DNA from 3 places in the Streptomyces sp. NPDC054765 genome. Region 2 is predicted to be linked to each of the others. Evidence: riboswitches for the same ligand, from Rfam matches in the RefSeq annotation. Region 2 holds a riboswitch; each other region holds the start of a gene.
The links. A riboswitch is a leader RNA that binds a small molecule or an ion and turns the genes downstream of it on or off. The one in region 2 is predicted to bind cobalamin.
Positions count from the first base shown of each region.

Region 1: another riboswitch for cobalamin. It lies ahead of ACWGJY_RS25045 (cobalamin biosynthesis protein); the one in region 2 lies ahead of ACWGJY_RS07920 (CoA-acylating methylmalonate-semialdehyde dehydrogenase).
Region 3: another riboswitch for cobalamin. It lies ahead of metE (5-methyltetrahydropteroyltriglutamate--homocysteine S-methyltransferase); the one in region 2 lies ahead of ACWGJY_RS07920 (CoA-acylating methylmalonate-semialdehyde dehydrogenase).

Region 1 is NZ_JBSHBP010000043.1:33,928-44,239, reverse strand. It holds gene ACWGJY_RS25055 (caspase family protein) at 1-2,271, opposite strand, end outside; gene ACWGJY_RS25050 (hypothetical protein) at 2,277-2,720, opposite strand; cobalamin riboswitch at 2,926-3,074, shown strand; gene ACWGJY_RS25045 (cobalamin biosynthesis protein) at 3,238-4,233, shown strand; gene ACWGJY_RS25040 (cobyric acid synthase) at 4,367-5,971, shown strand; gene ACWGJY_RS25035 (putative cobaltochelatase) at 6,151-8,271, shown strand; gene cobO (cob(I)yrinic acid a,c-diamide adenosyltransferase) at 8,271-8,867, shown strand; gene ACWGJY_RS25025 (cobyrinate a,c-diamide synthase) at 8,884-10,278, shown strand; gene ACWGJY_RS25020 (hypothetical protein) at 10,275-10,312, shown strand, end outside.
Region 2 is NZ_JBSHBP010000008.1:59,876-70,187, forward strand. It holds gene ACWGJY_RS07890 (hypothetical protein) at 1-123, opposite strand, end outside; gene ACWGJY_RS07895 (nucleotide-binding protein) at 120-734, opposite strand; gene ACWGJY_RS07900 (enoyl-CoA hydratase) at 1,578-2,369, opposite strand; gene mmsB (3-hydroxyisobutyrate dehydrogenase) at 2,366-3,319, opposite strand; gene ACWGJY_RS07910 (enoyl-CoA hydratase/isomerase family protein) at 3,316-4,401, opposite strand; gene ACWGJY_RS07915 (acyl-CoA dehydrogenase family protein) at 4,398-5,546, opposite strand; gene ACWGJY_RS07920 (CoA-acylating methylmalonate-semialdehyde dehydrogenase) at 5,552-7,051, opposite strand; cobalamin riboswitch at 7,251-7,429, opposite strand; partial or broken gene ACWGJY_RS07925 (short-chain fatty acyl-CoA regulator family protein) at 7,560-8,521, opposite strand; gene ACWGJY_RS07930 (anion permease) at 8,958-10,097, shown strand; gene ACWGJY_RS07935 (hypothetical protein) at 10,132-10,312, shown strand, end outside.
Region 3 is NZ_JBSHBP010000057.1:7,621-17,932, forward strand. It holds gene ACWGJY_RS28655 (hypothetical protein) at 1-461, shown strand, start outside; partial or broken gene ACWGJY_RS28660 (IS5/IS1182 family transposase) at 494-672, shown strand; gene metE (5-methyltetrahydropteroyltriglutamate--homocysteine S-methyltransferase) at 1,033-3,351, opposite strand; cobalamin riboswitch at 3,516-3,743, opposite strand; gene ACWGJY_RS28670 (Cmx/CmrA family chloramphenicol efflux MFS transporter) at 4,338-5,516, shown strand; gene ACWGJY_RS28675 (glyceraldehyde-3-phosphate dehydrogenase) at 5,830-7,275, opposite strand; gene trpC (indole-3-glycerol phosphate synthase TrpC) at 8,174-8,965, shown strand; gene trpD (anthranilate phosphoribosyltransferase) at 9,039-10,097, opposite strand; gene pdxR (MocR-like pyridoxine biosynthesis transcription factor PdxR) at 10,243-10,312, shown strand, end outside.

The DNA of each region.
Region 1 (10,312 bases), on a different contig from region 2:
GCCCGCGATCCGGTCCAGCGCGGCCTTGCCCCGGGCCGGGTCGGCGCTGCCGGGCGGGACGAGCTCGCGCACCGCGTAGCGGTCCTGGGGGTGCGCGTGGTCCGGGAAGGTCCACAGGCCATAGGTGTGGCGCGCGCCGGCCAGCTCCAGGGCGCGCCCGGCCGCGCTCACGGCGATCGGGAGCCGGCCGCTCTCCGCCATGGAGGTGGAGGTGTCCATCAGGATCAGCACCTGGCTGGAGCGCTGTGCCTTGTCGTAGCCGTCCAGGACCTGGGCCACCTGGCCGGGACCCGCGGTGAAGGCAACGGTGGGGGCGAGGAGGCTGACGTCCGCGCGGCTCTCCAGCAGCGGGGAGCCCGGTCCCGGGGCGCTGCCCCGCACCCCGCGGTAGCCCTGTGCGTTCAGGGTGCGCCGGCCGCCGTCCGGGGCGCGCAGCCATTGCGCGAAGCCGGCCACGGCGGCCTGCCGCGGGGTGGCGTCCGTGGCACCGTGCCAGTCGACGCGGACCAGGGGGTGGTCGAGCGCGGGGACGTTCTGCGGGTAGTAGGCGACGTACCGGTCGCGCAGCGGGAGCGGGGAGTCCAGGGCCGGGCAACTGCCGATGGCGTGGCCGAGGTTGTAGTCGGCGAGGGACTTCTCCGACACCAGCGGCGCGGACTTCGTCCGGTCGACGGAGCCGGCCGCGTCCGTGTCGGGGCGCAGCGAACACAGCAGTTCGGTACTGCCCGCGTACTGGCTGCCCGGGGCGGAGAGCCGCTCCTCGGCCTGCCGGGCGAGGGCGGGGTCGGGCGCACCCGGCGAGGCGGCGTCCGGGCCGTCGTGGGCGAGGTAGAGGCCGACGGTGTGCAGCAGACCGGTGCCGGACAGTACGGGGCTCGGCCGCAGGAGCCTGAGGTCTTGGTGGGCGCTGTCGGTCCCGGTGAGCAGCTCCGGCCAGGAGGCGCCGGCCGGTTCGACGTCGTCCAGCCGCCGGTGCGCCGGGATGCCGACGACGAGGGGGGTGTAGGCGACCGGGGCCACGTAGTGCAGCGTGGCCGGGGAGCCCTTGAGGGGCATACCGCGGCGGGCCTCGTCGTAGTCGGCGGTGGATTCCGGGATCCAGATGTCGGGCTGCGGTCCCGGCCGGTAGAGGGGGTCGGTGCCCTGGTCGTCCGGCCGGCCCCGGCCGGTGCCGCGTGCCTCGCCCTGCCAGCGGTCGGCGGCCGCGAAGCCCCGGTCGATCTGGTCCCTGGCGGCGGAGTAGACGGTGATCTGGGCGCGCCGGCAGCCGTCGGGGAGGTCGCCCTCACCGCGGAGCGGACGGGTGTTGGCCTGGGACATCTCGTAGTCGAAGGCCGCCTGGCGCAGCGCGGGTTCGGCCTCGGGGGCGGTGAGCAGCCGCAGTTCGAGGGCGGGCGGGCAGGGTGCTTCGGCGTTCGGGAGGTTCAGCAGGACGACGCCCGTGGTGGCCGGTACGAGGACGACCGCCAGGACCAGCAGGATTCCGGGCCAGTGCCGCAGGTACGACTTCAGCCGGCGGCGTAAGCGGATCCGCAGCGGGGTCGGGGGCCGGGCCTCGGGGGTGGCGAAGGACAGGATGACATCGTCGACGGTGTTCTGCTTGGCCGAGCGCGGCTCCCACACGTCGCCCATCGGGGTCCGTTCGCCGGCCAGCCGCTCGCGCAGCTCCCGGACGAGGTCCTCGAAGGTGACGCACCGCTTGCCGGGCAGGCCCCGCTCCAGGGTCTGCGCCACGGCACGGGTGAAGACGCTGCCCCCGGCGGGTTCCTCGCCGCTGAAGATACGGCGGTTGGGCTGCGCGGCCATCAGCAGCGACGTGGGCTTGCGGCAGGAGTGGAAGGCCTCGCTCGCGTTGCCGGCGTAGCAGCACTCCAGGACGATCACGATGCGGTCGGCCCGCGCGTTGTCCAGATAGGACAGCACCATGTCCTGCCAGGAGACGGTCTTGTGACGCCGTTCCGAGGCACCGACCATGAGGTGCAGATTGCCGCCGTCGCGGCCCACCCGCCCGTGGCCGGAGAAGTACACCAGCAGCAGCCCGCGTGCCTCCTGGGTGACGGTGTCCAGCGCCTGTTCCACCTCCCAGGGCTCCTGGGGGCGGCAGATGACGACCTCGCCCTCGGTGAACAGATCGGTGCCGGGGGCGAGCAGGGCCCGCTCCAGGGCCTGGGCGTTGTCCTTCACCGCGGGGAGCGGGCGCAGGGTGCGGTAGTCGTCGACACAGATCAGCAGCGCCCGGTTGCCCTTGCCCCGTGCGTCGTATTCGGACATCCGGCTCAGTCCCCGGCGGTGCTGCCGCTCCCGTCCGCCGGACTGCCGGGATCGGGGTGTTCGGGGGACGGGGCGTCCGGGCCCGCGTCGCCGAGCGCGCGCAGGTCCTCGTCACCGCCGCCGACCGCGACGGCGGGCCGTTCGCCGGTGTCCCGTTCCTCGCGGCGTCGTCGCAGCCACTCCTGCAGGGCGATGCTCAGGCTCTTGGTGATCTCGGTGGCGACCGCACCGACGATGACCAGGATCAGATCGTCGACGCCGGCGGCCATCTCGCCGGGGCCGTCGTCGCCCTCGTCCGCCGGCCGCGGCCGCAGCGCCCAGTCGTGCTGCCTCCGGTCCAGCCACGGCTCGCGCTCCAGCCACGCCTTGAGGTCCTCGATGTCCTGGTCAGGATTGTTCGTGCCCGTGATCCTGATGCGGATCTCGTGGCGGTCAGCGCGCTGCGGCATCCCCCGGCCCCCTTCCGGCGGCCCCGTCACCGCCGTGCACCAGATAGTGACGCGGGATCAGGGGCGCGGGCAACCGTCTGTGACGCGGCTGCCACGCTGTGGCGTGCACCACAGGCCGTGCCACAGGGCAGCGTCGCAGGTCAAGGGGGAGTTGACGGGCATTCGCGGGGCGTGGTGGACTGCGCGGGCCATACGGCGACAGCTGAGGAAGTCCGGTGCGAATCCGGCGCGGTCCCGCCACTGTCACCGGGGAGCGTTCCTCCAGCGAAGGCCACGGTCCGCCTCGCCTGCGTCCGACGGCGCAGGCAGGGACTGGAAGGCCGGAGGAGTCGCCGATCCGGGAGCCAGGAGACTCTTGTCGCCGTCACGTCGAGCCAGGGCGCGGACCCTGAGTGAGGACATACCGCCATGCCCGGCCGCCTTTCAAGAGTTCCACTGCCCGCTGCCGCAGGGCCCCTTCGAGGCGTCGCGGGCCGGGCAGGACGTGGTGGACACGCCGTAGCGGCGGTCTGATCCGATGCGCGGCGAACACGCGGGATATGCGTGCGGCGCGGCTCTCGGCTTTCTCGGCGACCTGATCGCGGCGGACCCACGGCGCGGCCATCCGGTGGCCGCCTTCGGCCGGGCCGCGGGCGCCGTCGAGCGCCGGCTGTGGCGCGATCACCGCGGATACGGGGCGGTGCATGCCGTGCTGTGCGCCGGCGGTGCCGCTGCCGGTGCCGCGCTGGCGCAGCGCGCCGTACGGGCCGCCGTCCCGGCTCCGCTGCGCGGCGGCGCCCACATCGCGCTGACCGCGGCGACGGTCTGGGCCGTGCTGGGCGGCACCTCGCTCGGCCGGGAGGCGCGGGCCGTCGGCGGTGCGCTGACGGCGGGTGACCTGGACGTGGCACGGGAGCGGCTGCCGCATCTGTGCGGGCGCGATCCACAGGCGCTGGACGGGCCGCAGATGGCCCGCGCGGTGGTGGAGTCGGTCGCCGAGAACACCTCGGACGCCGTGGTGGGCGCCCTGGTCTGGGGCGCGCTGGGCGGGGTGCCCGGCCTGGTGGCGTTCCGGGCGGTGAACACCCTGGACGCGATGGTGGGGCACAAGTCGCCGCGCCACCGCCGTTTCGGCTGGGCCTCGGCCCGCCTTGACGATGTCGCCGGCTGGCCCGGCTCCCGGCTGACCGCCGCGCTGACCGTGCTCGCGGGCCCCGGCCGGCGCGGTGCGCTGCGGGCCTGGCAGGCGGACGGCGGCGCGCACCCCAGCCCCAACGCGGGCCCGGTGGAGGCGTCGTTCGCGGGCGCGCTGGGCGTGCGGCTGGGCGGCACGCTGGCGTACGGCGGGCGGGTGGAACACCGTCCGGTGCTCAACGACGGGGCGCCGCCGGTCGCGGTGGCCGACATCGAGCGGGCGGTGCGGCTCTCGCGGCGGGTGAGCGTGCTGGCGCTGGTGACGACGGTGGCGGCGCGGCCGGTGGCCGGCGCGGTGCGGGCAGCGGTGGCCCGGGGGCGCAAGGCGGGCCGGGCATGACGCCGCAGACCGTTTTTTCCCCGCTGCCCGCCCCGCTTCGGGGGGCGGGCGGGTGCGGTGACGCGCCGGGCCGTGGTGGCAGCGGCGCGTACGGCTCACAACGGCCGGGGTCCCGGCGCAGGAGGAGGACCCGGTGAACGGGCGGTGGAAGGCATCAGGCGGGGCCGTCGGCGGTGGCCTGTTGGTGGCCGGTACGACGTCCGACGCCGGCAAGAGCGTGGTGACGGCGGGGATCTGCCGCTGGCTGGCCCGCCAGGGCGTGCGGGTGGCGCCGTTCAAGGCGCAGAACATGTCGCTGAATTCGTTCGTCACGCGTGAGGGCGCGGAGATCGGGCGGGCCCAGGCGATGCAGGCCGCCGCGGCGCGGGTGGAGCCGACCGCGCTGATGAATCCCGTCCTGCTCAAACCGGGCAGTGACCGCAGCAGCCAGGTGGTGCTGCTGGGGAAGCCGGTGGGCGAGCTCAGCGCCCGGGGGTACTTCGGGGGGTCCGGGGGGCCGTCCCCCGGGAAGACGCAGTACGCGGGGCACCGGGAGCAGTTGCTCGGCACGGTCACCGACTGCCTCCAGGAGCTGCGGCGGACGTACGACGCAGTGATCTGTGAGGGCGCCGGCAGCCCCGCCGAGATCAATCTGCGGCGTACGGACATCGTGAACATGGGCCTCGCACGGGCCGCCCGGATCCCGGTGGTCGTGGTCGGCGACATCGACCGCGGCGGTGTGTTCGCCTCCTTCTTCGGCACCACCGCGCTGCTGTCCAAGGAGGACCAGGCGCTTCTCGCGGGCTATCTGGTCAACAAGTTCCGGGGCGATGTGTCGCTGCTGGAGCCGGGGCTGGAGATGCTGCGCGGTCTCACGGGGCGGCAAACGCTCGGTGTGCTGCCCTTCTCCCACGGGCTCGGCATCGACGAGGAGGACGGGCTGAGGGTGTCGCTGCGCGGCGCGGTGCGCGAGAGCGTGGTGGCCCCGCCGCACGGCGCCGAGGTGCTGCGGGTGGCGGTCGCCGCCGTACCGCTGATGTCGAACTTCACGGACGTGGATGCGCTGGCCGCGGAACCGGGTGTGGTGGTGCGGTTCGTGGACCGGGCCGAGGAGCTGGCCGACGCGGACCTGGTGGTGCTGCCGGGGACCCGGGGCACGGTCCGGGCGCTGCAGTGGCTGCGCGAGCGCGGGCTCGCGGACGCGGTCGCCCGGCGGGCCGCCGAGGGCCGCCCGGTGCTGGGCATCTGCGGCGGTTTCCAGATGCTGGGCGAGCGCATCGAGGACGACATCGAGTCGAAGGCGGGCGCGGTCGACGGGCTGGGGCTGCTGCCCGTACGGGTGCGGTTCGCGGCGGAGAAGACCTTGGCCCGGCCGGTCGGCGAGGCACTGGGCGAGCCGGTGGCGGGCTACGAGATCCACCACGGGGTCGCCGAAGTGACCGGCGGGGACGAGGCGTTCATGTCCGACGGCCAAGGGCGCAGCCTGGACGGGTGCCGGTCCGGCTCCGTATGGGGCACGCACTGGCACGGTTCGCTGGAGAGCGACGGCTTCCGGCGGGCCTTCCTGCGGCGGGTCGCGGCGGACGCGGGCCGGGCGTTCGTCCCCGCCCCCGGCACCAGCTTCGCCGCCCTGCGCGAAGAGCAGCTGGACCGGCTCGGCGATCTGATCGAGGAGCACGCCGACACCGGCGCGCTGCTGCGGCTGATCGAGCAGGGGGTACCGGAGGGGCTGCCGTTCGTGCCTCCGGGGGCGCCATGAGGGCCCCGAAGGCACGACATCACCCCCGCGAGCGCGGGGAGCAACGCAGCAGCTCCACGAGGTGTTCGTGCAGCAGCGGACCACCCCTGCTCAGGCAGGGCCAAGGGCACAAACGTGCCGTATAGAGCACCCAGTTCGACCGGCAACGGACCAAACCCACTCGAAGGAGTGATCACCAGATGAGCACCCGGTATCCGTTCACCGCCGTCGTCGGCATGGACGAGCTACGGCTGGCGCTGCTGCTCAACGCCGTCAGCCCTGCGGTGGGCGGAGTCCTCGTCCGTGGCGAGAAGGGGACGGCCAAGAGCACCGCCGTGCGCGCGCTGGCAGATCTCCTGCCCGACGTTGCGGTTGTCCCGGGCTGCCGCTTCAGCTGCGATCCCACCGCGCCGGACCCGCAATGTCCCGATGGGCCGCACGAGATCCGTCCGGGCGAGTCCCGCCCGGCCCGTATGGTCGAGCTTCCGGTGGGCGCCTCGGAGGACCGGTTGGCCGGTGCGCTCGACATCGAGCGCGCGCTCGCCGAGGGCGTCAAGGCCTTCGAACCGGGCCTGCTGGCGGACGCACACCGAGGGATCCTGTACGTCGACGAGGTCAACCTCTTGCACGACCATCTCATCGACCTCCTCTTGGACGCGGCCGCGATGGGCGCCTCCTACGTGGAGCGCGAGGGCGTCTCCGTACGGCATGCGGCGCGCTTCCTGCTCGTCGGCACCATGAACCCCGAAGAGGGCGAGCTGCGGCCGCAGCTGCTGGACCGGTTCGGTCTCACCGTCGAGGTCGCCGCCTCGCGCGAGCCCGACCGGCGGGTGGCGGTGGTCCGGCGCCGGCTGGCGTACGACGCCGATCCGGCCGGCTTCGCGGCGCGCTGGGCCGCCGAGGAGGACGCGCTGCGCCACCGCATCACCGCGGCACGGGAGTTGCTGCCGGACGTGACCCTGGGGGATGCGGCGCTGCGGCAGATCGCGGCGACCTGCGCGGCGTTCGAGGTGGACGGGATGCGTGCGGACATCGTGATGGCGCGGACCGCCACGGCGCTGGCCGCGTGGGCGGGGCGGACCGACGTCCTGGAGGAGGACGTACGGCAGGCCGCGCTGCTGGCGCTGCCGCACCGCCGGCGCCGTAACCCCTTCGACGCGCCCGGCCTGGACGAGGACAAGCTCGACCGGACGCTGGAGGAGTTCGGCGGGGCGGACGAGAGCACGGACGGCGATGACGACCCGGACCCGGACGGGCCGGACGGCGGCCCCGGCGGGGGCGGCCCGGACGGTGGCGGACAGCCGCCACAGGACGGCGGGGACGGCGGCCCGGAGGAGTCTTCACCCACGCAGCAGCCCGAACTCCCGCACCAGCAGGAGCGGGAGACCCCGCAGGCTCCGGAGTCCCCCGGGGCCCCCGAGCGGCCCGAGGAGCAGCCCGCGGCCCCGGAGCAGGCCCAGGAGGGCACTCCGGCCGCGGGCGGGGAGAAGGCGGCCGTCGGCGCCGGCGAGCCGTTCCGTACCCGGCGGCTGGATGTGCCGGGCCTGGGCGAGGGCGCGGACGGCCGCAGGTCGCGGGCACGGACCGCGCACGGCCGGACGACCGGGGCGCGGCGCCCGCACGGCGCCCTGGGCAAGCTGCACCTCGCGGCGACGGTGCAGGCCGCCGCGCCGCACCAGCGGGCCCGCGGGCGCCACGGGCGGGGCCTGGTGGTGCGCCGGGACGATCTGCGCGAGGCGGTGCGTGAGGGGCGGGAGGGCAATCTGGTCCTGTTCGTCGTGGACGCGTCCGGGTCGATGGCGGCGCGCAAGCGGATGGGCGCGGTCAAGGGCGCGGTGCTCTCGCTGCTGCTGGACGCCTACCAGCGGCGCGACAAGATCGGCATGGTCACCTTCCGGGGCAGCGGCGCCGAGCTGGTGCTGCCCCCGACCTCCTCGGTCGAGGCGGGTGCGGCCCGGCTGGAGCAGCTGCCGACGGGCGGCCGTACGCCGCTGTCGGAGGGGCTGCTGCGGGCCCATGAGGTACTGCGGGTGGAGCGGATGCGGGACGCCTCGCGGCGGCCGCTGCTCGTGGTCGTCACCGACGGACGGGCGACCGGCGGCCCGGAGCCCGTGGTGCGGGCCGCCCGCGCGGCCCGGCTGCTGGCCGGTGCGGGCACCGCTTCGGTGGTCGTGGACTGCGAGGCCGGGCCGGTGCGGCTGGGTCTGGCCGGCGAGCTGGCCCGTGAGCTGCAGGGCACCGCGGTCACCCTCGACGAACTGCGCGCGGACAGTGTCTCCGCGCTCGTACGGACCGTGCAAGGCAACAGGAAGGCCGCGTAATGCCGCAGGGACAGCCGTCCGTCGTACCGAACGACGGGCTCACCACCCGCCAGCGCCGCAACCGTCCGCTGGTGTTCGTCCACACCGGCCAGGGCAAGGGCAAGTCCACCGCCGCCTTCGGGCTGGCGCTGCGCGCCTGGAACCAGGGCTGGCCGGTCGGGGTGTTCCAGTTCGTGAAGTCGGCCAAGTGGAAGGTCGGCGAGGAGCGGGCGCTGAAGGTGCTCGGGGAGTCCGGCGAGGGCGGCACCGTCGCCTGGCACAAGATGGGCGAGGGCTGGTCCTGGGTCCAGCGCGACATCGCCTCCAGCGAGGAGGCGGCGCGCGAGGGCTGGGAGCAGGTCAAGCGGGACCTGGCCGCGGAGACGTACAAGCTGCTGGTGCTGGACGAGTTCGCCTACCCGCTGAAGTGGGGCTGGATCGACACCGACGAGGTGGTGTCGGCGCTGCGCGACCGCCCCGGTACCCAGCATGTCGTCATCACCGGGCGGGGCGCCCCCGAACCGCTGCTGGACTTCGCGGATCTGGTGACGGACATGACCAAGGTCAAGCACCCGATGGACACCGGCCAGAAGGGCCAGCGGGGCATCGAATGGTGAAGCGGGTGAGCGCGGTATGAGCGGTGGCTCGATCCCCCGGCTGGTGATCGCCGCGCCGTCGTCGGGAGCCGGCAAGACGACGGTGGCCACCGGCCTGATGGCGGCGTTCGCCGAAGCCGGGCTCGTGGTGTCGCCGCACAAGGTGGGCCCCGACTACATCGATCCGGGCTATCACTCCCTCGCCACCGGCCGTCCCGGCCGCAATCTGGACGCCTATCTGTGCGGGCCCGGCCGGATCGCGCCGCTGTTCCTGCATGGCGCGGCGGGCGCCGATCTCGCGCTCGTGGAGGGCGTGATGGGGCTGTTCGACGGGGCGTCCGGCATGGGCGAGCTGTCCTCGACGGCGCAGGTGGCCAAGCTGCTGCGGGCACCGGTGGTGCTGGTGGTGGACGCGTCCTCGCAGTCGAGGTCGGTGGCCGCGCTGGTGCACGGTTTCGCCTCCTGGGATCCACAGGTACGGCTGGCCGGGGTGATCCTCAACAAGGTCGGCTCGGACCGGCACGAGGAGCTGCTGCGGGAGGCGATGGACTCCTCCGGTGTGCCGGTGCTGGGCGCGCTGCGCCGGGACGGGCGGGCCGGTACGCCGTCCCGTCACCTGGGCCTGGTGCCGGTCGCCGAGCGGCGGGCCGAGGCCGTGGAGTCGGTGGGCGAACTCGCCGCGCGGGTCCGCGAAGGCTGCGATCTGCAGGCGCTGCTGGCGCTGGCGCACACGGTGCCGGAGCTGCCGGACGCCCCCTGGGACCCGGCGGCCGAGGGGGCCGCCGCCCGGGTGGCCTCCCCGGGAAAGCCGCTGATCGCCATCGCGGGCGGCGCCGCGTTCACCTTCTCGTACGCCGAGCACGCCGAGCTGCTGGCCGCGGCGGGCGCCGAGGTGGCTCCTTTCGACCCGCTGCGGGATGAACAACTGCCGCCCGGTACCCAGGGGTTGGTGATCGGCGGCGGCTTCCCGGAGATATATGCGCCGGATCTGTCGGCGAACGCACCGCTGCGCGCCGAGGTGGCCGCGCTGGCCGCCTCCGGGGCGCCGGTCTCCGCCGAATGCGCCGGGCTGCTCTACCTTTCCCGGTCGCTCGACGGGAAGCCGATGTGCGGGGTGCTGCCGGCCGAGGCGCGGATGACCGAGCGGCTCACCCTCGGCTACCGCGAGGCGGTGGCGCTGCGGGACAACGCGCTGGCGACGGCCGGGACCCGGGTGCGCGGCCATGAGTTCCACCGCACGGTGCTGGAGCCGGGCTCGGGCGCGGACCCGGCGTGGGGGCTGACGCACCCGGAGCGGCGGGTGGAGGGCTTTGTGAGCGGCGGGGTGCATGCCTCGTATCTGCATGTGCACTGGGCCGCCGAACCGTCGCTGGCCGGGCGGCTGGTGGCGAGCGCGGCACGGAGCGCAGCGGTCCGGAGCACCGCCCGGTGACGCGCGGAGGCGACGGCGGGGCGGCCGGGCCGGT
Region 2 (10,312 bases):
CATCTCGACGGTCACCCGGATGTACCTGTTCTGCAGCGTGGTGACCTTGGTGGATCGGGGTCCGGAGACGTCGTCCTGCTCTCGCCGCAATGCGGCACGGTAGTTTTCCCTGCGCTGGCTCATGCCTCTTCCTGACGCTCGATCAGTTCCCCTGCAAAGTCCATATACGCCGAGCCCTTGGCCTGGACCGGGCTCCCGAAAGACTGGGCGTACAGGTCAAGCCGCGCGATCTGGGTGTCCAGCACCTCGAAACCCCGCTCGGTGAGTGCCTCGCGAGCATCGGCATCGGGCCCGGTGCGCGTGGCATCAGGACGGTTGGTGCGATTGAGCAGGACCGCCGTGCGGGCCGGCTCAGCACGCAGGGACTGCACGTCCGCCATCTCGCCGCGGATGGGTGCCATCCGGTCCAGTTCGATGGGAGCGGGAGTCACGGGAACGATCCACTCACCGGCGTACCGCATAATGCTGCGGGCAATCCGGGGATGGTCCTCCAGCTGGGGCGCATCGAGCACGACGGCCCGGCGGTCGCCGAGGAAGTCGTTCACGCGACGGTGGACGTCCCCCACCGGCAGGGCGACCACCGGAAACGGAAAGCCACCGGCCAGCTCGCTCCAGCGCAGCGCGGAAGCAGCTGGGTCACCGTCGACCAGCAGGGGCGACAGTCCCGATTCATGAAGCGCATGGGCCAGCCACACAGCACTCGTCGTCTTTCCGACGCCGGGCTTGAGGTTCACAAACGCACAGCTCAATGGCACAAGAGCTGACAATAACGGGCCCGATCGTGCAGCTTCGGCCGACACGGGGGCGTGGCTTCATGGTTCACCCACCCGCACGCGAGTGGGAGACGGCGGGCACCCGGTTGTGGCCGCAGCCGACCATGTGCAGCATCGCCTACCCCTTCTTGCCCGCGCGCCAGATGGCATTCGGCCCGATCCCGTCCGAACCGAGTACTCCGCTCGGCCCCACCACGGCCGGCCCACGAAACCTGGCGGATCAGCACGGATAGTGGACGGCGCGGTCTCGGCCGCCGCGAACCTCGATCGGCTCACCAGGGAGACGGTGACCCGCAAGCCTGGAGACAGCGCCCTGCGCGCACAATCAGCATCACCGCCGACCACCGCCTGCAAGGCGTTCCCTCAGCGAACCGCGGTCGCGCCGGCGTGGCCCGCGGGTGATGCGCTGACTGGTGGAGACCGCCCTCATCACCAGAACATGCCCCGACTTCGCCCACAGCCGTTGTGGTCGAAGCTCACTGGCCAAGGAAACTCAAGCGCACCTGACGGTTGACACTATCGATGTTGGTATCCGCGAAGCTCCGTTAAGGCAACTCGCACGATTCTCGGTGACCCTTTCGGATCCGAGGCGCCTCACATGCACGTCAGGTACAAGGAGACGGCGCGGGGCGGTCGGTGTGCGGCGAGGCCCCGCCCGATGGGGCTGGGCCTCGGTTACATGGCACGGGGGCTACTGTGCCGGCGTGAATCTCGGCGGTCGGCTTCCAACGTAGCTGCGCTTCGCCGCCCTTCGGTCTGGGCCGTCCCCCTGCTGCCCGGCCCACACCGAGGGCACTCCGTCCCTCAGCGGTGGACGAACTCCGGCGGCCGCTTGTCGACGAAGGCGCTCATGCCCTCCTTCTGGTCCATGGTCGCGAACACAGCATGGAACAGCCGCCGTTCGAAGCGGACCCCCTCGGTCAGGGTCGTCTCAAAGGACCGGGAGACCGCCTCTTTTGCCATCATCGCGACAGGGAGGGACATGCCCGCGACGGTTTCGGCGACCGCGAAGGCTTCGTCGAGGAGGTCCACAGCGGGGACGACCCGTGAGACGAGGCCGGCGCGTTCCGCCTCGGTGGCGTCCATGGTGCGGCCGGTCAGGCACATCTCCATCGCCTTGGCCTTGCCGACGGCTCGGGTCAGCCGCTGGGATCCGCCGATGCCCGGGATGACGCCCAGTTTGATCTCCGGCTGCCCGAATACGGCGGTGTCGGCGGCCAGCAGGATGTCGCAGAGCATGGCGAGTTCGCAGCCACCGCCAAGGGCGAAGCCGGAGACGGCGGCAATGGTGGGGGTGCGCAGTTGTCCCAGGCGGTCCCAGGCGGTGAACCAGTCGCTCAGGTACATGTCGAGATAGCCCTGCGGGGCCATCTCCTTGATGTCGGCTCCGGCTGCGAACGCCTTCGTGGAGCCGGTCAGGACGATGCAGCCGATGTCCGGATCCCGGTCGAGGGCCTCGGCTGCCGCGACGACCTCGGTCATGACCTGGAGGCTGAGGGCGTTGAGGGCCTTGGGGCGGTTGAGGGTCACCAGGGCGGTGCGGCCCTTGCGTTCGACGAGGATGGTCTCGTAGGGCACCTGTTGGGGGTCGGTCATGCGGGGGTGCCGCCCTTCGCGTCGTCCTTGGGTCCGAGTCCGTGTTCGGGGGCGGTTCTGTCCCTCAAGGTTTGCAGGATCCCGGAGAAGTCCTCGTTGGCTCCTGCTCCGGCCGCATACGTGGCGTACAACTCGGCTGCCTTCAGTCCGAGTTCGGTGGGTACGCCGCCCGCGCGTGCTGCGTTGGCGGCCAGGCCGAGGTCCTTGGCCATCAGAGGGGCGGCGAAGCCGGGGAGGTAGTTGCGGTTGGCGGGGCTGGTGGGGACGGGTCCCGGCACGGGGCAGTTGACGGTCAGGGCCCAGCACTGCCCGGATGCGGTGGAGGCGACGTCGAAGAGTGCCTGGTGGGACAGGCCGAGGCTTTCGCCGAGGACGAAGGCCTCGCTGACGGCGATCATCGAGATGCCGAGGATCATGTTGTTGCAGATCTTCGCGGCCTGCCCCGCGCCGGCCCCGCCGCAATGGACAGCCTTCTTGCCCATGGCAGCGAGCAGCGGCTGGGCCTCTGTGAATTCCCTCTGGGCGCCGCCGGCCATGAAGGTGAGGGTGGCGGCCTCGGCGCCGACGACGCCGCCGGAGACGGGGGCGTCCAGGGCGCGCATGCCGGCGGCGACGGCCGCTTCGTGGGCGGAGCGTGCGTCGGCGACGTCGATGGTCGAGCAGTCGATGAACAGCGTTCCGGGCCGGGCTGCGGTCAGCAGCCCCTCGTTCCGGTACAGGTCCAGGACATGACGCCCCGCGGGCAGCATGGTGATCACCACGTCTGCTGCGGTCGCGGCCTCCACCGACGACCCGGCCGCTTTGACCCCGGCACCGGCAGCGGAGGCGAGGAGGTCGGGCACCAGGTCGAAGCCGATCACCCGGTGGCCGGCCTTGACGAGGTTGGCGGCCATCGGGCCGCCCATGTGTCCGAGGCCGATGAAGCCGATGGTGCGGGTGTCGCCGTTCACCAGGGCACCTCCTGCGCTGATGCGAGTGGGGCGAGGCCAAGTCCCGATTCGGGTCCGGACGGCTCGGGTGGTGTGAAGAACCGGTCCACGTCCGCGTCGGTGACGTCGGCCAGGGTGTCCGGTGACCACTTGGGGGCACGGTCCTTGTCGATGACCTGAGCGCGGATGCCCTCGGTCAGGTCGTGCGAGGAGAGGGCGGCGCAGGAGATCCGGTACTCCTGTTCCAGTACGCGTTCCAGGGGACTGAGCCGTCGGGCACGTCGCAGTGCGGCGAGCGTGACCTTGAGGGCGGTGGGCGACTTCTCGGTCAAGGTCTCGGCGGCCCGTGCGGCCTCGGGAGCAGGGTGGGCACGCAGGCACATGATGATCTCTTCCACCGTGCCGGCGCGGTAGCAGGAGTCGATCCAGGCTCGCTGTTCGGCGAGTGCGCCGGGCGGTGGCTGTCGCACGTAGCGTTCCAGGGTGTCCCAGACCTCGGTGGTGGTGAGGTCGGCGAGGAGGTGGGGCAGGAGGTCTGCGGGGATGAAGTGGTCGGCGAGGCCGCAGAGCAGGGCGTCGGCGGCGCCGACCGGTGTGCCGGTGAGCGCCAGATGGGTACCGAGTTCGCCTGGTGCGAGGCCCAGCAGGTAGGTGCCGCCGACGTCGGGGACGAAGCCGATGCCGGTCTCGGGCATGGCGATCCGGGAGTGTTCGGTGACGATGCGGACGCTGCCGTGGGCGGAGACTCCGACGCCGCCGCCCATCACGATGCCGTCCATGAGGGCGACATAGGGCTTCGGGTAGCGGGCGATACGGGCGTTGAGCCGGTATTCGTCCCGCCAGAACGCTGCCGATGCCCTTCCTCCGGCCTGCGCGTCCTCGTAGATGAAGCGGATATCACCGCCCGCGCACAGACCGCGCTCCCCCGCGCCCGTGAGGATCACGGTTTCGACGGCGGGGTCCTGTTCCCAGGCGGTCAGCGCGTCGTCGATCCGCTCGACCATGGTGTGAGTGAGGGCGTTGAGGGCGCGGGGGCGGTTGAGAGTGATGCGGGCGGCGCGGCCCTCGGTGGCCAGGAGGACGGACTCGTCGGTGCCGGTCATCGCAGTGCCTCCGTCAGGCCGCGGGCCACGATGACGCGCATGATCTCGTTGGTTCCTTCCAGGATCTGGTGCACCCGCAGGTCGCGGAGGATCTTCTCGATGCCGTATTCGGTGAGGTAGCCGTAGCCGCCGTGCAGTTGGAGGGCGCGGTCGGCGACGGAGTAGCCGGTGTCGGTGGCGAACCGCTTGGCCATCGCGCACAGTTGCGGGGCCTGTGGGTCGCCGCGGTCCAGTGCTTGTGCGGCCTGGTGGACCAGGGCGCGGGCTGCGGCGAGTTCGGTCGCCATGTCGGCGAGGCGGAACTGGAGTGCCTGCGCGTCGAGCAGGCGCCCGCCGAACGCCTCGCGGTCGGCAAGGTGGACCAGGCTGCCGTCCAGGGCGGCGCGGGCGCCGCCGAGCGAGCAGGCGGCGATGCCGAGCCGGCCACCGTTCAGCCCGTTCATGGCGATGCGAAACCCGTCGCCCTCCCGGCCGAGCAGCCGGTCGGCGGGCACGCGCACGCCGTCCAGGACCACTTGGCGGGTGGGCTGGGCGTTCCAGCCCAGCTTTTTCTCGTTCACTCCGAAGGACAGCCCGGGGTCGTCCTTGTCGACGAGGAAGGCGGAGATGCCGCGTGGGCCGTCGTCACTGGTACGGGCCATGACGACGTAGACCTGAGAGGCGCCGGCGCCGGAGATGAATTGCTTGACGCCGGTGAGGAGGTAGCTGTCGCCGTCGCATACGGCGCGGGTGCGCAGTGCGGAGGCGTCCGAGCCGGCGCCCGGTTCGGTCAGGCAGTAGCTGCCCAGGTCCTCCATGGCGCACAGTCTGGGCAGCCATCGTTCGCGCTGGGCGGCGTCGCCGTAGTGGTCGATCATCCAGGCGACCATGTTGTGGATGGAGACGAAGCCGGCGATGGAGGGGCAGCCGGAGGCCAGCGTCTCGAAGATCAGGACGCCGTCGGCCCGGCTGAGCCCGCTGCCACCGGCCTCCTCCCGGACGTAGATGCCGCCGAGGCCGATCCCCGCGGCCTTGCGCAGGACGTCCACCGGGAAGTGTCTGTCCTGGTCCCACTGCACGGCGTTCGGGGTGAGGTGGTCCTGGGTGAAGTCGAGGGTGGCCACGACGAGGGCGAGCTGGTCGTCGGTGAGCATGGTGGTGGTCATGGCGCTCACTGCATGGTCGGGAGGGTGAAGCTCGCGCCCTCCTTGGCCCCGGAAGGCCAGCGCGAGGTGACGGTCTTGGTGCGGGTGTAGAAGCGGATCGCGTCCGGCCCGTGCTGGTTGAGGTCGCCGAAGCCGGATCGCTTCCAGCCGCCGAAGGTGTGGTAGGCGACCGGCACCGGGATGGGCACGTTCACGCCGACCATGCCGGTGTTCACCCGGCGGGTGAAGTCGCGGGCGGTGTCGCCGTCCCGGGTGAAGATCGCGACGCCGTTGCCGTACGGGTGCTCGCTGGGCAGCCGCAGTGCCTCCTCATAGTCGGCGGCCCGCACGACACACAGCACGGGGCCGAAGATCTCCTCCCGGTAGACGCGCATCTGCGGGGTGACCCGGTCGAAGAGCGAGGCGCCCATGAAGAAGCCGTTCTCGTGCCCAGTGAGCGTGAAGCCCCTTCCGTCCACGATGAGTTCTGCGCCTTCATTGACGCCGATGTCGACATAGCGGCGTACGCGGTCGAGGGCATCCCGGCTGACCAGCGGCCCGAAGTCGGCCTCGGGGTCGTCGCTGCGGCCGATGCGCAGCTGCCCGATCCGCTCCTTCAGCCGCTCCACCAGGGCATCCGCGGTGGTCTCGCCGACGGGGACGGCCACGGAGATCGCCATGCAGCGCTCTCCCGCCGAGCCGTAGCCCGCCCCGATCAGCGCGTCGACAGCCTGGTCGAGGTCGGCGTCCGGCATCACGATCATGTGGTTCTTGGCGCCGCCGAAGCACTGGGCACGCTTGCCGTGCGCGGCCGCGGTGGCGTAGATGTGCGCGGCGATCGGGGTCGAGCCGACGAAGCCGAGCGCACCGACCCGGGGGTCCGTCAGCAAGGTGTCGACGGCTTCCTTGCCCCCGTTGACGACGTTGAGGACGCCTGGCGGGAGGCCCGCCTCCAGGAACAGTTCGGCGAGCCGGAGCGGTACGGAGGGGTCGCGTTCGGAGGGTTTGAGGATGAAGGAGTTGCCGCAGGCCAGCGCGGGCGCGGCCTTCCACAGCGGGATCATCGCGGGGAAGTTGAACGGGGTGATGCCGGCGGTGACGCCGATGGGGCCGCGCAGGGAGTGCACGTCGATCCCGCTGCCGGCGTTGTCGGTGAACTCACCCTTGAGCAGATGCGGGATGCCGGCGGCGAATTCGACGACCTCCAGTCCGCGTTGCAGGTCTCCGTGGGCGTCGGCCACCGTCTTGCCGTGCTCGGACGACAGCAGTCGGGCGAGTGATTCCCTTTCCCCGTCGACCAGTTGGAGGAATGTCAGCAGCACGCGGGCTCGGCGTTGCGGATTCCATTCGCCCCACTCACGCTGAGCCTCGGCGGCATCGGCGATCGCCGCCTCGGTCTCGGCGCGGTCGGCGAGCGGGACACGCGCCTGGACCTCACCGGTGTTGGGGTCGTACACATCGCCATAGGTCCCGGAAGTGCCCGGGGTGTGCTTGCCGCCGATGAAATGTGCCAGTTCACGGACCATGAAAGCCTGCTCTCCGTCAGGTGAGATCCGGGGATGGCGCGCCGGCCCGGCACGGACGCCGGACGGCGTGCGCACGGGCAGCACGAGAAACGCAGGGCTGGGCAACCGTCAGATGCCGGTGATCGGTAGCCGTCGGTTTCGCCGGTCGAGAGCGTGGGTGCACACCGGTGCCATGCGTGTCTGCTCCATCCTCGTGGACAACACGGAACACCCCGCGGCCGGTATCCTGACTCCCGGATCAGCACACGCTCCCCGGCCTTCCCGACGGACTTCTCCGTCAGTGGCCGGTCTCTTTCGGGGAGCGCATTCCCCGGTCACAGTGGCGGGACCGCGCCGGAATCGCACCGGCTTCCCTGCACCGCGGGCCTTGCCCCCGAACATATAGTTGGACGTCCTAGTAAGTCCACCCCGCCACGGCCCGCACAAGAGCGCTTCGCAGTCGCGCACGCCGCCGGTTGCGGCCCGTGGAGCGGGCCTGGCCGGGATGTGCGCCTGCGGTCGCGCGCGCTCAGGCGTCTTGTTCGGCGACGGGGTAGGGCACGAAGGTGCTCCTGTTCTCGTCCACCGCGAGCCGGCGGTCCAGTGGCGGCACCGCCCGCTGCGGGCAGTCGGTGCGTTCGCAGATGCGGCAGCCCATGCCGATCGGGGTTGCCGCCGCGGCGTTGTCGAGGTCCAGGCCGTCGGAGTAGACCAGCCGGGAGGCGTGCCGGATCTCGCAGCCGAGGCCGATGGCGAAGGTCTTGCCGGGCTCGCCCCAGCCACCGCGGTGCCGGGTGATCGCGCGGGCGGTCCACAGGTAGCGCTGCCCGTCCGGCATCCCGGCGATCTGTACGTGGATACGGCCGGGGCCGCGAATGCCTCGTAGACGTTCCACAGGGGGCAGGTTCCGCCCGCGCGGGAGAAGTGGAAGGCCGTCGCGGACTGTCGTTTGGACATGTTTCCCGCGCGGTCGACGCGTACGACCTCGCCGGGGCGGATGCCGATCTTTGTGGCGAGTTCCTCGGCGGCGAGATCGGTGTCGTGGAGGTAGTTCCGGCGGCGGTAGAAGAATTCGCGGATCTCCTCATGTGCGGAACGGGGCAGTGCGGTGATGGTCTGCCCTCTTCCCTCCGCGGCTTCGGACAGCCGCTCGGCGAGCTGATGGTTGCGGCGGCCGAGATCGACCAGCACCCCGGCGACGGCCGGCCTGCGGGAGGCGAGTTCGGCGAGGTCGGAGGAGGACACCCGGTCGGCGGTGATCTCGTTGACGAGGGCATCACGCAAATCGGCGACCAGCCGGCTGGTGTCGTGCTCGGAGAAGAACCCCGCATCGACGCCGAACACCTCGGTGAGACGGAGCAGGACCGGGACGGTCAGCGGGCGCGAGTCGTGTTCCATCTGGTTGAGGTAACTGGGAGAGATCTCCAGCATCCGCGCCAGGGCCGCCTGGCTCAGGCACAGGGCCGACGGATCGTAAACGGGACCCCACAAACCTTCTTCAGCCCGGCGACGAGATCTGCGACCGCTGGAATTGCCCAGCCGGTGTTTCCCGGCGCCGGCCCCGCGCGTGCGCCGACGGCTGATGGCTGACGTTCAGAACGATCCGCTGGCGCTCCTTGAGCTTCCCACCGCCCGTCCGGCCATGACTCACCTCTTCAGCCAGGCGGAGAGATGTCGCGACTGGGGCTGTGCCGGGCTTCCGAATTCGATCGCTTCCGCGGCTTGGCTCCCCGCGGATCCGAGGTCGTCGTGCCGCTCAACGCCCTCCGCCGAGTCCGGCACGGCGCCGACCGCATCCAACCGCCACCAACGAGCCCACACCGTCGCGTTGGCGGCGATTCGGAGGGGCGCTTAGCGTGGGAGGGACGGCGGTTCGTACACAGTTTCCGTGCGCGCGGCCGGACCGCCCTCGACGTGGAGGACCGGGATGGCATCTGTCTCCTTCCTGCTCGTGGCCGTGATCCTCACGGCGCTGGCCTTCGACTTCACCAACGGGTTCCATGACACCGCCAACTCGATGGCCACCTCCATCGCCACCGGGGCGCTGAGCCCCCGGGTCGCCGTCGCCGTCGCAGGTCTGCTCAATCTGGGCGGCGCCTTCCTCTCCACGGAGGTGGCCAAGACGATCTCGGGCGGCATAGTCCAAGACAGCAAAGTGTCCCTGGTGATGATCTTCGCCGGGCTGATCGGGGCGATCCTGTGGAATCTGGTCACCTGGCTCCTCGGGCTGCCCTCCAGCTCGTCCCACGCCCTGTTCGGCGGGCTGATCGGCGCGGTGTGGGTGGGGGCCGGGGGTTCCGCGGTGCGCTTCGGCGCGATCATCGAGAAAATAGTGATCCCTGCGGTGGCCTCGCCGGTCGTGGCCTGCGTGATAGCGCTGCTGGCCACCTACCTCGCCTACATGATCACCCGGAGGACCTCGCGCCGCACCGTCGGGAAGGGCTTTCGCGCGGGACAGATCGGGTCTGCGTCCTTGGTGGCCCTGGCGCACGGCACCAATGACGCCCAGAAGACGATGGGGGTCATCACCCTGGCACTCATCTCGAGCGGGGTGCTCAGCCATGGCGCGGGGCCGCCCTGGTGGGTGGTGCTGAGCGCGGGCCTGGCGATCTCCCTGGGCACTTACGTGGGCGGCTGGCGAATTATCCGGACCATGGGTAAGGGACTCACCGACATCCAGGCCCCGCAGGGCTTCGCCGCCGAGACCAGCGCGACCGCGGTGATCCTGGCCTCGTCGCACCTGGGGTTCGCGCTGTCGACCACCCAGGTGTGCACGGGCAGCATCCTCGGCGCGGGGCTGGGCCGCAAGCTGGCACACGTGCACTGGGGCGTCGCCGGACGGATCGCGGTGTCCTGGCTGCTGACGCTGCCGTCCGCGGCCGCGGTGGGAGGCCTGGCAGCGTGGCTGGCCGACCAGGGCAACGTGGGGGTGGCCCTGGTCGCGGGCATCGCGCTGGCCGCCGCGGCGGGCTTCTACGTGCTCTCGCGCCGCCGTCCGGTGAGCCCGGAGAACGTCAATGAGGTGCCGGCACCTGCCGCGGAGCCCACCGTCAGGTCGGCCGCCTGAGCCGGGCGGGCCGTCGTCGAGGAAGGGGAGCGGGATGGACATCGACTGGGGCACTCTCGCCGGGGTCTTCGGTGTCAGCCTCGGGATCACCGTGGTGGTGGTCGTGATGTTCTCGCTCGGACTGGCCGCGTGGGCCCGCGCCGGGCACGGCGAGCCCGCCTCCGACGTGCCCCGGGGCCGGCACCAGAAGGTGGCGGCCGTCACGGCCGTGCTGT
Region 3 (10,312 bases), on a different contig from region 2:
CCAACGGCGGCGATGTCTACACCAATCCGTGCCAGCCCGGTAATCCGTGGCAGCGGTGGAACGTCGTGTCCTACGACAGCAACGTCGGTGGCTACTACGACCGGGTGCAGATCGTCCATCGCAAGGAGGGCAACTGCCTTCGAGTCCAGTGGTCGCACTCCATCTCGGATCCCAGTGGCTGGTTCGCAACCCGCGCGGCCGGGTGCAATTCGAGCGACTACCACGACCAGTGGAACATGACCTGGGCCGGCAACAGCTCCGGCAACCCTCGCAACAGTTGGCAGTTCGCCAACTACCAGGCGGACTCCAATCTCAACGAGGTGCTCTGCCTTGATCGCGGGCAGGACGGACACTACAACCAGCTGCTGTGGGACCAGGGCCACCCGCAGGGTGCCCCGGTCGCCAAGACCACCTGCTACAACCACACCAACCGGTACCAGATGTGGAACATGGTCCATTGAGCGTGTCCAAGGGGTCGGGTGACGGACTCGTCGGCAGACAACGTCGCCCTTCCCAGCATCGGTCCGATGAGGCGGTGGGCCGCTCACGCGGCGGGTTCACCACCAAGATCCATCTGGTGAGCGAGAGGGCAGGTGCCGGCCGCTGGCTATCCTGATCACGCCCGGACAGTGGGGTGACACACCGCAGTTGATCTCAGTCCTGGACCGTGTCAGTGCGGCTGCCTGCTGTTCTTGTGCGTGGCGGCCATGGTGTTCTCCAGGCCGGTGAGGGCGAGCAAGCGAGGCTGAAGCCCAGTCGGTACGAGTCGAGCTTGTCGCTACCGTCGGGGGGTTGAGCGATCAGCTGGGACGGGAGCATAGCTCCCGAGGTCATGACGAGCTTTTTGCGGGCGGGATCGGTCAGGGCGGCCTGGTCGGCTGCCGCGCCGGTGAAGTAGGTGACGATGCCTTGCGGGTGACCTTCCCTCTCTTCCTGTGGGTGTCGTCATCCCAGGTGAAAGGGTGGGTGGAGATGCCGGGACGGCCGGGAGGACGGGGTTGTGGTTCCTCCCGGCCGTCGACGGGATCAGAATCAGGAGCCGGCGAGCTCTGTCCGGACGGTGCGGGCGGCGGTGACCAGGTTCTTCAGCGAGGCGCGGGTTTCGGGCCAGCCGCGGGTCTTGAGGCCGCAGTCGGGGTTGACCCAGAGGCGTTCGGCGGGGATGGCTTCAAGTCCCTTGCGCAGCAGGGCGGCTGCTTCGTCGGTGCTGGGGATGCGGGGGGAGTGGATGTCGTAGATACCGGGGCCGGCTTCGCGCGGGTAGCCGTGTGCGGCCAGTTCCCGGGCGACCTGCATGTGGGAGCGGGCGGCTTCCAGGCTGATGACGTCGGCGTCTAGGTCGTCGATGGCCTGGACGATGTCGCCGAATTCGGCGTAGCACATGTGGGTGTGGATCTGGGTGCGGTCCTGTACGCCGCTGGTGGTGAGGCGGAACGCCTCGGTGGCCCAGGCCAGATATGCGGCGTGGTCGGCGGTGCGCAGCGGCAGTGTTTCGCGCAGGGCGGGTTCGTCGACCTGGATGACCGAGGTGCCGGCGGTTTCGAGGTCGTTCACTTCGTCGCGCAGGGCGAGGGCGACCTGGCGGGCGGTGTCGGCGAGTGGCTGGTCGTCGCGGACGAAGGACCAGGCGAGCATGGTGACGGGGCCGGTGAGCATGCCCTTGACGGGGCGGTCGGTTTGCGACTGGGCGTAGGAGGTCCAGCGGACCGTCATCGGCTCGGGGCGGGAGATGTCGCCGGCCAGGACCGGCGGGCGGACGTAGCGGGTGCCGTAGGACTGGACCCAGCCGTGCTGGGTGGCCAGGTAGCCGGTGAGCTGTTCGGCGAAGTACTGGACCATGTCGTTGCGTTCGGGCTCGCCGTGCACCAGGACGTCGAGGCCGGCCTTCTCCTGGAAGGCGAGGACGTCGCGGATCTCGGCCGCGATGCGGTCGTTGTATCCGGCGGTGTCGGTCCGTCCCGTGCGCAGGTCGGCGCGGGCGGTGCGCAGTTCGTTGGTCTGGGGGAAGGAGCCGATGGTGGTGGTGGGCAGCAGTGGCAGCCCGAGGTGGGCCCGTTGGGCCGTCGTGCGCTCGGCGTACGGCGCGCAGCGGCGGCCGTCGGCGTCGGTGACGGCGGTGGTGCGGGCGCGCACGGCCGGGTCGTGGGTGAGGGCGGAGTTCGCGCGGGAGGCCAGGTCGGCGCGGTTGGCGGCGAGTTCGGCGGCGATGGTGTCGGTGCCCTGCGACAGACCCCGTGCCAGGGTCACCAGCTCGGCCGTCTTCTGTTTGGCGAAGGCGAGCCAGCGGGCGATCTGCGGGTCGATGTCGCGCTCGGCGGTGGCGTCCAGCGGGACGTGCAGGAAGGAGCAGGAGGCGGCCACGTCGACCCGGTCGGCGAGGCCGAGCAGGGTGCCGAGGGTGGACAGCGACTTCTCCAGGTCGTTGATCCAGATGTTGCGGCCGTTGACCACGCCTGCCACCAGGCGCTTGCCCGGCAGGCCGCCGACCGCGGCCAGGGCGTCGAGGTTGGCGGCGGCCGTGTCGGTGAAGTCGAGCGCGAGACCGTCCACCGGGGCCTTGGCCAGGACGGGCAGGGCGTCGCCGAGCCGGTCGAAGTACGAGGCGACCAGCAGCTTCGGGCGGTCGGTGAGGGCACCCAGGTCGCGGTAGGCGCGGGCGGCGGAGTTCAGCTCGGCCGGGGTGCGGTCCTGGACGAGGGCGGGCTCGTCGAGCTGCACCCACTCGGCGCCGGCGGCGCGCAGGTCGGCGAGGACCTCGGCGTAGACCGGCAGCAGCCGGTCCAGGAGCGTCAGCGGCTCGAAGTCGGCAGCCACCCCCGGGGCGGGCTTCGCCAGCAGGAGGTAGGTGACCGGTCCGACGAGCACCGGCCGGGTGGTGAGGCCGAGTGCGAAGGCTTCCGTCAGCTCGGCGACCTGCTTGGTGGAGTCGGCGGTGAAGACGGTGTCCGGTCCCAGTTCGGGGACGAGGTAGTGGTAGTTGGTGTCGAACCACTTGGTCATCTCCAGCGGCGCCACGTCCTGGGTGCCGCGGGCCATGGCGAAGTAGCCGTCGAGGGCGTCGGCTGCGACGGCGTCGCGGTGGCGGTCCGGGACAGCGCCGACCATGACGCTGGTGTCCAGCACGTGGTCGTAGTACGAGAAGTCACCGGTGGGCACCTCGTGGATGCCGGCGCCGGCCAGTTGCTGCCAGTTTGTACGGCGCAGGGTGCGGGCGGTCTCCTTCAGGGCGTCGGCGGTGACCGTGCCCTTCCAGTAGCCCTCAATGGCCTTCTTCAGTTCCCGGTGCTGTCCCTGGCGGGGGTAGCCGTACACGGTGGCCCGTGCTGCCGCGGCTGCGGACTTCGCTGTCACGGAACTCTCCTTCGCGAATACGTGTCATGAAGTCCCGGAGATGGAACGAGGCACGCGAAGGGGTGACGAACCCGGCGGAAGCACGGTGTGTCTGCGACGCACGTGTCCGCCTGGTATGTACGCCGACCCGCCCTCGAGGTCACCGGGATATCCGTCCACACATGGGTGTGCACGGGCAACGGGCAGGTCTTCGGACTCGTGGGCGCGCCTGCCGGAGTGTTCCGGCGGGCACCTACTGGCCGTCGCTTCCCGGATCCGCTTCCCGGATCCAGTGCGTATGACGGCGGTCGTTCCCACTCACCGCTGCGGGGCAGTCCCGGATTCCCACCGGGTTCCCTCTTACGACGCGGCCCGTCTGGCGGACGGGGCGAACCAATTGCCCGGCCAGCGTAGAACGTGGCCGCCGGGCCGGACACCTCTGTTCACATGCCGGACCGTGAGATGAGACACCGGAAACACGGCACGCCGCCCCGTCCGGTGTGGGGCACGCTGAGCAAGGTGCCCGGAGTGCCGGGTGGAGATGCCGAGTTGTGCGACGCCAGGGCGGGAAATCGGGTCGGAGTCGCCGTCCGGCCGACGGGGTTCGGCGGGCCGTACGGAGGCTTGGCAGGGGCGCCGAGGGCCATCAAGCGGGGAGGGGTGCCAATTTCTGCGCGCCCCGGACCACCCTGGGGCCCGGCCGGTTGAAGCAGGCGGGGCCGTCGAGGATCCGGGCGGCATCGTTGCGCATGGCGGGCAGCCCTCCCAGCCGGGCAGTTCGGTGATACCGACGTGCTTCGTCAGGCATCGGTCGGGTAGCGTGCGGGGCATGTCGAGCCCTGAGGCATCCACGGTGGGGGTTTTCGGTCACGCCGTCAGCCCCCTGAACCACTGAGTTCGTAGCTCTGTCGTCCCGCCGCGTCTGCGGCCGGACGAGTGCGCCTTTGGGTGCTGACCGCGGTGACGAGACGTCTCTTCTCGTGCTTCTCTCACCTCGGAGTCACTCGATGCCGCTCCCGCTGTACATGCTTGCCGTGGCGATCTTCGCTATGGGCACTTCCGAATTCATGCTGGCCGGCCTGTTGCCGGACATCGCCTCAGATCTCGATGTGACCGTCGGGGCAGCAGGCACGCTCACCTCAGCCTTCGCGATCGGGATGATCGTCGGCGCCCCGCTCATGGCCGGGCTCGCCCGCAACTGGCCGGAACGGAACAGCCTCCTCGGATTCGTCGTCGTGTTCCTGACGGCCCATGCGGTGGCAGCTGCCACTTCGAGCTTCCCGATCCTGTTCGCGACGCGGGTCGTCGCGGCGCTCGCGAACGCGGGATTCCTCGCCGTGGCCTTGACGACTGCCGCGACGCTTGTCTCTCCCGACAAGAAGGGACGCGCACTCGCGGTGCTGCTGTCCGGCACTACGGTGGCCACGATCGCCGGAGTACCAGGGGGATCAGTACTGGGCACGCTCCTCGGATGGCGCGCCGGCTTCTGGGCCGTCGCTGCCCTCTGTCTTCCCGCTGCCCTCGGCATCATTAAAGCAATCCCGGCGCGCAGGGCGGACAAGCTCACGACCGACGCGCCGTCCTTGCGATCGGAGCTCGCACAACTCCGCAAACCGCGATTGATCCTCGTCATGTTGCTCGGCGCACTGGTGAATGCGGCAACCTTCGCAAGCTTCACTTTCCTCGCCCCCGTCGTGACCCACACCGCCGGCCTGGGCGAACTGTGGATCTCCCTCGTTCTGGTGCTCTTCGGCGCCGGTTCCCTCGCCGGTGTCACCCTTGCCGGCAGGTGGTCCGACCGGCGCCCCGGCCTGGTCATCGCCGTCGGTGGTCCCCTGCTGCTCATCGGCTGGCCGGCCTTGGCCGTGCTGGCCGACCGGCCGACCGCGCTGCTCGTCCTCGTGTTCGTGCAAGGCGCCCTCTCGTTCGCACTGGGCAGCACTTTGATCACGCGGGTCCTTTACGAGGCAGCAGAAGCCCCCGTCATGGCCGGCTCGTACGCGACCGCGGCACTCAACGTCGGAGCCGCCGTGGGGCCCCTCATCGCCGCGACCACCCTCAGCACCGCAGCAGGCAACCTCGGGCCGCTCTGGGCCAGCGCACTCCTCGTCCTGGTCGCGCTACTCGTCGCGTTCCCCCTCCGCAGTGTGATTGCGGCCGACCGGAGTACGGAGGTGCTCCGGTGACGCATGCGAACGCGGTCGTTCCCACTCACCGCGGGGAGGCAGTCCCGGACTTCCACCGGGTTCCCTCTTGCGACACCCCGTCCGGCGGGCGGGCGGGCTGAACCAGCTGCGGGTCCAGGGTGGACAAGGCGGCGCCGGAGCCGGGCCGCCTGTCCGCTTCGCCGTCTCGCCGGTGCCGCGGATGCCAGCGTGCCCCGGGCATGCCGACGCCCCGGGCATGCCGGCGCCCCGCATGCCGGCGCCCCACATGCCGGTGCCCCGCATGCCGGGCGGCGGCATGCGGGGCGCCGGAGGGCCGGACCGTTCGCGGAGATCAGGCAGCCGGGGCCGGGTAGGTTGGGTACTCCACCCCGGAGACGTGCTGGACGACGCGGATGACCTGGCAGGAGTAGCCGAACTCGTTGTCGTACCAGAGGTAGAGGATGGCGTTGTCGCCGTCGACCTTGGTGGCACCGGCATCGATGATCGAGGCGTGGCGCGAGCCCATGAAGTCGCTGGAGACCGCGTCGGGGGCGGTGGTGAAGTCGATCTGGCGCTTGAGCGGCGAGGTCAGCGACACATCACGGAGATAGTCGAGGACCTCCTCGCGGGTGGTCTCCCGGCCGAGCCGCAGGCTGAGGATCGCGATCGAGACATCCGGCACCGGGACACGGATCGAGCTGCCGGTGATCGGCGCCTTGAGGTCGGGCAGCGCCTTGGCGACGGCGGAGGCGGCACCGGTCTCGGTGATCACCATGTTGAGCGGCGCCGAGCGGCCCCGGCGGTCGGCCTTGTGGTAGTTGTCCAGCAGGTTCTGGTCGTTGGTGAACGAGTGGACGGTCTCCACGTGGCCGCGCAGCACGCCGTACTCGTCCGCCATCGCCTTCAGCGGCGGGACGATCGCGTTGGTGGTGCAGGACGCACAGGACAGGATCTGCTCGTCCGGCTTGATGGTGTCGTGGTTGACGCCGTGCACGATGTTGGGGACGTCGCCCTTGCCCGGCGCGGTCAGCACGACCTTGTCGATGCCGGGGCGCAGGTGCTCCGACAGGCCCTCGCGGTCGCGCCACTTGCCGGTGTTGTCGATGAGGATGGCGTCCTTGATGCCGTACGCCGTGTAGTCGATCTCCGCGGGGTCGTTGGCGTAGATCACCTTGATCTCGTTGCCGTTGGCGATGATCGTGCTGTTCGCCTCGTCGACGGTGATCGTGCCCTGGAACTGCCCGTGGATCGAGTCGCGGCGCAGCAGCGAGGCGCGCTTGACGATGTCCTGGTCGCCGCCCCGGCGGACGACGAGGGCGCGCAGCCGCAGACCGTTGCCGGAGCCGGCCTTCTCGATGAGCAGGCGGGCGACGAGGCGGCCTATCCGGCCGAACCCGTAGAGGACGACATCGCGCGGCTCACGGCGCTCGATCCTGTCGGCACCCGTGGCGCCGTCGACGGCCTCGGCGGTGAACTCCTCCACCGACAGACCGCGGTCGTCGGTCCGGTACGTCTCCGCGAGCAGGGCGATGTCGATCTGGGACGGGCCGAGATCGAGCGTGGTGAGCGCCTGCAGGAACGGCAGCGTCTCGGTGACCGAGAGTTCCACACCGGCGATCTGCCGGGCGAAGCGGTGGGTCTTGAGGATGCTGACCACCGACTTGTTCACCAAGGAGCGGCTGTGAAGCAGGACCGTGACGTCCCGCTCCCGGTGCAGCTTCCCGATGATCGGGATCATCGACTCCGCGATCTCCTCGCGGTTTTTCCAACTGGTGAACGAGTCGTCATTGACAGTCACAGGCTTATCTTTCGAGCTAGGCGGTGCTCATATGCTAGCCCCCCGCTACTTTGATCGTTCAAACGGCCCCACTCGGGCGGGATGCCGCGATCGGGATCCATGGCCCTGCCTGCGCGTTTTGGCGCCCACCGCTCGGTGTGGTGGTGTCGAGTTTGCGGTGATTTGGGGGCAATGATCCTACTCTGTTTGATCTTCAGTTACTTCAGTGACTTCGGTGACAGTGGTGACTTCGGTGGCAGTGGTGGCAGTGGCGGCCTCGGTGTGATGTTGCGGTGGCGCGGGTGCGGCCCCGGCGCGAGCGCCCCTCGTCGACGTGTGGGCGTACCTCCCCGTTCTCGCCCGATGGGACGCCGGCCCCTTTCTCTGGACGCCGGCCCCCTTCTCTAAGGGTCCGATAAGCCACCGATAAATCGACCTCCTAGCGTCATGCCCGCCCGGCGTGAAACCGCCGACGCTGTCATGCTGCGGCTGACGTCCGAGCGGGAATGCCGTGCGGGACGGCGTCCGTGCTCCAGGAGGGCAATTGATGCAAATGGTCCCGTTCCAGGTCCAGGCCCAGCCCCAGGCCTAGCTAGACGTGCGGACGGGTGCACGCGCCGTGGCCGCAGAGAGAAGGGGAACGGGAATGCCTCGCCGGCCGTGCCTCGTCGGCCCTGTCCCGCGCGGGCAAGTCCGTACGGGCAAGTCCGTACAGGCAAGCCCCGTACGGGCCAGGGGCGGGCGCAGGTGAATCACCCGGCGTCGGCCGGGACCCTGCTCCGTACCGGGGCGGGCCGCTGAGCAAGTGAAGGTGACGGCGCCGCCGTTGCCCATCGAACCGGGAGGGCCCGCGCCGTGGACCAACCCCCTGCGGCGCGCGGCGTTTCCCCCTGTTTGCCACCGGAAGGAACGGACCTCCATGACCATGCTGGACGAGATCATCGGCGGTGTACGCGAAGACCTGACGGAGCGGCAACGCCGGCTGCCCGAGGGGGAGCTGCGTGCTCGCGTCGCGGATGCGCCGGCCCCGCTGGACGCCGCCGCGGCGCTGCGCTCGGCCGGCGGTGTCCAGGTCATCGCCGAGGTGAAGCGGGCCAGCCCGTCCAAGGGGCCGCTGGCCGACATCGCCGACCCGGCGGAGCTGGCCCGGGGGTACGAGCGGTCCGGCGCCGCGGCCGTCAGTGTGCTCACCGAGCAGCGGCGGTTCCACGGCACGCTCGGTGACCTCGACGCCGTACGCGCCGCGGTGCGGATTCCCGTGCTGCGCAAGGACTTTGTCGTGACGCCGTATCAGCTGTGGGAGGCGCGGGCGCATGGTGCCGACCTGGCGCTGCTGATCGTGGCGGCGCTGGAGCAGCACCAGCTCGCGGAGCTGACGCAGCTGGCGCGGGAGCTGGGGCTCACCGTGCTGACGGAGGTGCATGACGAACACGAGATCGAGCGTGCACTCGCCGTGCACGCCTCGGTGATCGGCATCAACGCCCGCAACCTGAAGACCCTGGCGGTCGACCGCGGCACCTTCGCACGGCTCGCGCCCCTCGTCCCGGCGGGCGTGGTGCGCATTGCGGAGTCCGGTATCCGCGGTCCGCAGGACGTGTCCGCGCTGGCCGCCCACGGTGCGGATGCCGTGCTGGTGGGCGAGGCCCTGGTGGCAGGGCGGGGCGGGCCCGGCCCGATGCTGAGCGCGTTGCGGGAAGCGGGGCGGCGCTGAGCGGGCCGCGTGGCGGGATGCGGTGCACCACCGCGGCGGGTCCGGGCAGGGACCGGCCGCGGTGCCGGCCGGCTCAGCCCGCCGCGGCGAGCTTGGTGGAGACGGCCGCCCAGCGCTCCAGGACCGCGGCCGCAGCTCCCGTGTCGATCGCCCGCGCACCGCGCGCCATCCCGGCGGCGATGCGCTCGGTGACCGGCCGGTGGGAGGGTTCGAGCGCCGCGAGTCCGGCGGCGGCCGACAGCAGCACGGCATCGCGCACCGGTCCCCGCTCGCCTCGCAGCAGCGCCCGCGCCACCTCCGCGTTGTGGGCGGCGTCGCCACCGCGCAGCGCCTGGGGCGGGGAGTACGGGACGCCGACGTCGCGCGGGTCGAACACCTCCTTGCGCACCTGCCCTTCGAGGACCGACCAGACGGTGGAGGTGGTGGTGACCGTCAGCTCGTCGAGCCCGTCGTCGCCGCGGAAGACCAGCGCACCGACCCCGCGCCGGGCCAGTACACCGGCGAGCAGCGGCGCCATCCTGGCGTCCGCCACACCGACCGCCTGCGCGGTCGGGCGCGCCGGATTGGTCAGCGGGCCGAGCGCGTTGAAGACCGTCGGGATGCCCAGTTCCCTGCGGGGTGTGGCGGCATGACGTACGGACGGGTGGAACAGCGGGGCGAAACAGAAGGTGATGCCGACCTCCGGGACCAGTCCGGCGATGTCGGGGACCGGCAGGTCCAGGGCCACACCGAGCTGTTCGAGTACGTCGGCCGAGCCGCACGCGGAGGACGCGGAGCGGTTGCCGTGCTTGACGACCCGCGCGCCGGCTCCCGCCGCGACGATCGCGGACATCGTGGAGATGTTGACGCTGTGGGAGCGGTCGCCGCCGGTGCCGACGATGTCGAGGGCCGGGCCCGGGACGTCGAGGGGCACCGCGTGGTCGTACATGGCGCGGACGAGTCCTTCGACCTCCGCCACGGTCTCGCCCTTCGCGCGCAGGGCCACCAGCAGACCCGCCAGTTGTGCGGGCGTCGCACCGCCCCGCATCACCTGGTCCATGGCCCATGCGGTGTCGTCCGCCGGGAGATCATTTCCCGTCAGCAGAGCCGTGAGAATGACCGGCCAGGACTTTTCCCGAGGTGTCACGGTCATACGGCATCCCCTTTTTCGGCCCATTCAGCCCATTCGGCAGTTCCGGCAGGCTCGGCAACGGGGTAATTCTGCGATCCGGTGCGGAGCGTCGGCCAGACCAATTGTCTCCAGTGACTCCAGTCCACTTTCCCGGAGAGGGAAAAGAATGACCTGGCACGCGTTGATCGATGTGTCGCGGGAATCCGAAGAACCGCTGACCGCCCAGATCGAGGGCA